2 regions of the Stenotrophomonas sp. C-A genome follow, and region 1 is predicted to be linked to the other one. Evidence: riboswitches for the same ligand, from Rfam matches in the RefSeq annotation. Region 1 holds a riboswitch; the other holds the start of a gene.
What was found. Region 1 has a riboswitch for glycine ahead of ACW5IY_RS19540 (trimeric intracellular cation channel family protein). Riboswitches for the same ligand answer to the same signal wherever they lie in the genome.

Region 2: another riboswitch for glycine. It lies ahead of gcvP (aminomethyl-transferring glycine dehydrogenase); the one in region 1 lies ahead of ACW5IY_RS19540 (trimeric intracellular cation channel family protein).

The regions. Positions count from the first base shown of each region.
Region 1 is NZ_CM132916.1:4,205,925-4,208,117, reverse strand. It holds gene ACW5IY_RS19545 (DUF5076 domain-containing protein) at 1-187, shown strand, start outside; gene ACW5IY_RS19540 (trimeric intracellular cation channel family protein) at 273-890, opposite strand; glycine riboswitch at 975-1,078, opposite strand; glycine riboswitch at 1,092-1,181, opposite strand; gene ACW5IY_RS19535 (GIY-YIG nuclease family protein) at 1,222-1,497, shown strand; gene ACW5IY_RS19530 (nuclear transport factor 2 family protein) at 1,642-2,073, shown strand; gene ACW5IY_RS19525 (NAD(P)/FAD-dependent oxidoreductase) at 2,156-2,193, opposite strand, start outside.
Region 2 is NZ_CM132916.1:3,468,591-3,470,783, forward strand. It holds gene ACW5IY_RS16330 (Bcr/CflA family efflux MFS transporter) at 1-473, opposite strand, end outside; glycine riboswitch at 773-875, shown strand; gene gcvP (aminomethyl-transferring glycine dehydrogenase) at 938-2,193, shown strand, end outside.

The DNA of each region.
Region 1 (2,193 bases):
TGGTGTTCGAGAGGAGCATGCGTGGGGACGTATCCTGGCAGACGTTGCCCAGCATGTCGCAGATGCTCTGGTCGTGGATGGCGGGATGGACCGCGGCGCGGCGATCAACGCGATCAAGGATGCATTCGATGAAGAGCTGCGGGCGCCGTCCAGTGGGCGCTCCGGGGGATTCGTGGTCCGCCACTGAGGGACCAGATGGGCGCCGCGGCGCTGGAGACAGCGTCCCAACGCAACACGGCAACAAGCGCTGGGCCACGTCGAGAACGCGAACCTCAATGCACTTCGTCGTGATAGACGAATTTCGGCATTTCCCAGCGGTAGTGGATCGCCAGCAGGCGCAGCGCGAAGCCGCCGCCCAGGCAGCACAGGATCGCGGTGGCGTCGGCCACGCCCCAGTGCAGCAGCAACAGGTAGGCCGCGCCGGTCAGCAGCGCGATGATCGCGTACAGCTCCTTCTGGAAGATCAGCGGCACCTCGTTGCAGAGGATGTCGCGCAGCACGCCGCCGAACGCGCCGGTCAGCATGCCGGCGATCAGCACGATCGGCATCGCATGGCCGGCTTCGCGCGCGATCGAGCAGCCGATCAGGGTGAAGGCGATCAGGCCCAGACCATCGAGTACCAGGAAGGTGCGACGGAAGTGGTGCATCCAGCGCGCCACCCAGGTGGCGATCAGCGCCGCGCATACGGTGAAGCCCAGGTACTCGGGATGCTTCACCCAGCCCAGCGGGTAGTGGCCGAGCAGGATGTCGCGCAGCGAACCGCCACCGAGTGCGGTGACGCAGGCGATCATGACCACGCCGAACAGGTCCATGCGGCGGCGGCCGGCGGACAGCGCGCCGGTCATGGCTTCGGCGGAAATGGCGATCAGGTAGATGATGGACAGCAGCATGGGACAGGCTCCGGGCGCGGTGGGGCCGGCCATGCGCGACTACCGCCACTGCCTGCGCAATGACGGGATGACGATGACCGGTGCCGCTCCCGCTGTCCTTTTGCCTGAGAGTTCAGCGGCATGGGCCGCGTGCCCCTTCGGCGGATCGTCCCGGGCGTGCCCGGTGACCTCTCTCCAGCTCGGCGAGTCGAATGCATGGTTGGTGGGATTCCAGCCCACCGGCCTGAGCGATCATGGGAGCCTGCGCCTTCGGCGGGCGCCAGCGCGGCGCCTCTCTCCTGCATTCGGCCGCCAGTATATCCGCTGCAGTGCAGCACGGCATAATCCGGGCATGGCCCCGTCCCTCCGCCCGTGGTTCCTGTACCTGCTCGAATGCCGGGATGGCAGCTATTACGCCGGCATCAGCACTGATGTGGAGGCGCGTTTCGCCGCCCACCAGGCGGGCAAGGGCGCGCGCTACACCCGGGCCCGGCCGCCGCTGCGCGTGCTGGCCGTGCGCGAATACCCGGACCGGGCCGCCGCCTCGCGGGCCGAGTGGCAACTCAAGCAGCAGTCGCGCGAACGCAAGCTGGCCTGGCTGCAGGCGCCGGATCCTGCGCTTCTGTAGAGCCGAGCCCACGCTCGGCTGTCGTTGCTGCTGCCTGATGGTGAAGCCGAGCATGGGCTCGGCTCTACAGTAGATCCACGCCCTGCGTGGATGGGCGCTTCCAGCCATGCCATGATCGCCCCGCGCCCAGAGCTGGAGACCCGGATGTCCACGATCGCCCTGCTGTTTGCTCTCTCCGCAGCAACGAGCCCTGCCGCCGATCCGGCCACCCTCGCGGCCATCGAAGCCACCTGCCACGACTACGTCGACGGCCAGCTGGAGGCCGACCCGCAGCGCGTCGCCCGCTCCCTGCATCCGGACCTGGCCAAGCGCGCGGTTCTCGGCGATACACCCGACGAACGACTGGGCCTGCGCCGGATGTCGAAGGAAGAACTGGTCTCGTTGACGAAGCAGGGCGCGTTGAAGAACCCGAAGGATCAATGGGACCGCCGCTGCACGGTGCTGGATGTGACCGGCAACGCGGCGTCGGTGCGGCTGGAAACGCCGTGGTTTGTCGACTACTTCCACATGGGACGCTTCGACCAGCGCTGGGTCATCGTCAACGCGTTGTGGTACCCGAAACCGAAGGCGCCGTAGAGCCGAGCCCATGCTCGGCTTCTGCAATCCGCGCGAAGTGCAGCCGAGCATGGCTCGGCGCTACAGGAGCATGCGTGCGCTCCTAGCGCTTCGGTCGCCGGTCGTCCTGGTCATCACCGA
Region 2 (2,193 bases), 740 kb from region 1:
ATCCAGCCACCGATGATCGGTGCGATGGCCGGAGCGATGCCGAACAGCATCGACACCTGGCTCATCAGCCGCTGGGCATCGTGGCCGTGGTACAGGTCGCGGATCACCGCGCGGCCGACGATCATGCCGACACCCGCCGACAGGCCCTGCAGCGCGCGGAACGCCAGCAGCGTGGACAGGTCGGTGGACAGCGCGCAGCCGACCGAGGCGCCGACGAACACCACCAGACCGCCGAGGATCACCCGCTTGCGGCCCCAGGCATCGGACAGCGGGCCGTGCGCCAGACTCATCAGGCCATAGAACAGCAGGTACACGCTGATGGTCTGCTGCACCGCGACCTCGTCCACCGCCAGGCGCTGGGCCAGCTGCGGGAACGCCGGGAAGATGGTGTCGATCGAGAACGGGCCGAACATGGCCAGGCCGGCAAGCAGCAGGGCCATGCGGCGGGTGGAAGGGGCAACAGCGGCGGTCATGGAGGAAGCGTCCGGCAGGGCCATGCGTGGCACGCACGGCGGGCGCCGGTCCCCTTCTGCAGAGACGGCGCCAGATGAATTCGGGTATCCGGCTATCATAGGTGCGGATTGCGCTAGATGCCATGCAGCGGTGCACAAAACGCACGGCCGGGCCATCGGCCATTCAGGCGTGGCGGGCATACCTGGAGGCGGCCGGCGGGCCCGCAACGGGCTATAATCAGCGGGCAACACGGTGGGAGAAGCGGAACACCGCTGCCGAAGGCGCAACGCCCGTAATCGCTCAGGCCCGATACCACCCGTAACACAACTCTGGAGAGACCGGTTCGATCCGGCGCCGAAGGGGCACGAAGCTGCGGTTTTCCGCGCTTTTAAACTCTCAGGCAAAAGGACAGAGGGGCGCCCCGCAGACCGCCGACCGGCGGCTTGTGCCCGTGCGTGTGCCCTTTCCTGACGGATCCTTCGCCATGTCCCAGAACACCCCTTCCCTGCGTGAGCTCGAGCACCACAACGCGTTCGTCGAGCGCCACATCGGCCCCAACGATGCCGAGATCGCGCAGATGCTCGATGTCGTCGGCCACGCGTCGCTGGATGGCATGACCGATGCCATCGTGCCGGCCAAGATCAAGTCGCCGGCGCCGCTGGCGCTGCCGGAGTCGATGACCGAAGTACAGGCACTGGCGAAGATCCGTGCGATCGCCGACAAGAACACCGTGCTGCGCAGCTTCATCGGCCAGGGCTACTACGGCACCCACACGCCGAACGTGATCCTGCGCAACATCCTGGAAAACCCGGCCTGGTACACCGCCTACACTCCGTACCAGGCGGAAATCTCGCAGGGCCGCATGGAAGCGCTGATCAACTTCCAGACCCTGTGCGCCGACCTGACCGGCATGGAAATCGCCAACGCCTCGCTGCTGGACGAAGCCACCGCCGCCGCTGAAGCGATGACCCTGGCCAAGCGTTCGGCCAAGTCGAAGTCGGACATCTTCTTCGTGCACGACGCCGTGCACCCGCAGACCCTGGAACTGCTGCGCACCCGCGCCGAGCCGATGGGCATCGTGCTGCGCGTCGGCACCCCGGCCGAAGCACTGGAAGCGGAAGCCTTCGGCCTGCTGCTGCAGTACCCGGATACCTTCGGCCAGGTCGGCGACTACAAGGCGCTGGTCGATGCCGTGCACGCGCGCGGCGGCCTGGTGGCCGTGGCCACCGACCTGCTGGCCCTGACCCTGCTGGCCGCCCCGGGCGAATGGGGCGCGGACATCGTGGTCGGCAACAGCCAGCGTTTCGGCGTGCCGTTCGGCTTCGGTGGCCCGCACGCCGCTTTCATGGCCTGCCGTGACGCCTACAAGCGCTCGATGCCGGGCCGCCTGATCGGCGTCTCGATCGATGCCCAGGGCAACCCGGCCTACCGCCTCACTCTGCAGACCCGCGAGCAGCACATCCGCCGCGAGAAAGCCACCTCCAACATCTGTACCGCGCAGGTACTGCTGGCCGTGATGGCCTCGATGTACGCCGTGTACCACGGCCCGGACGGCCTGACCCGCATTGCCCGCCGCACCCATCGCCTGGCCTCGATCCTGGCCGCAGCGCTGCGCAATGCCGGCGTGCAGGTCGGTGGCGACTTCTTCGACACCCTGCACGTCACCGGCGTGCATGCCGATGAAATCCATGCCAAGGCACGCGCCGCCGGTTACAACCTGCGCGCGATCGACAGCGACTC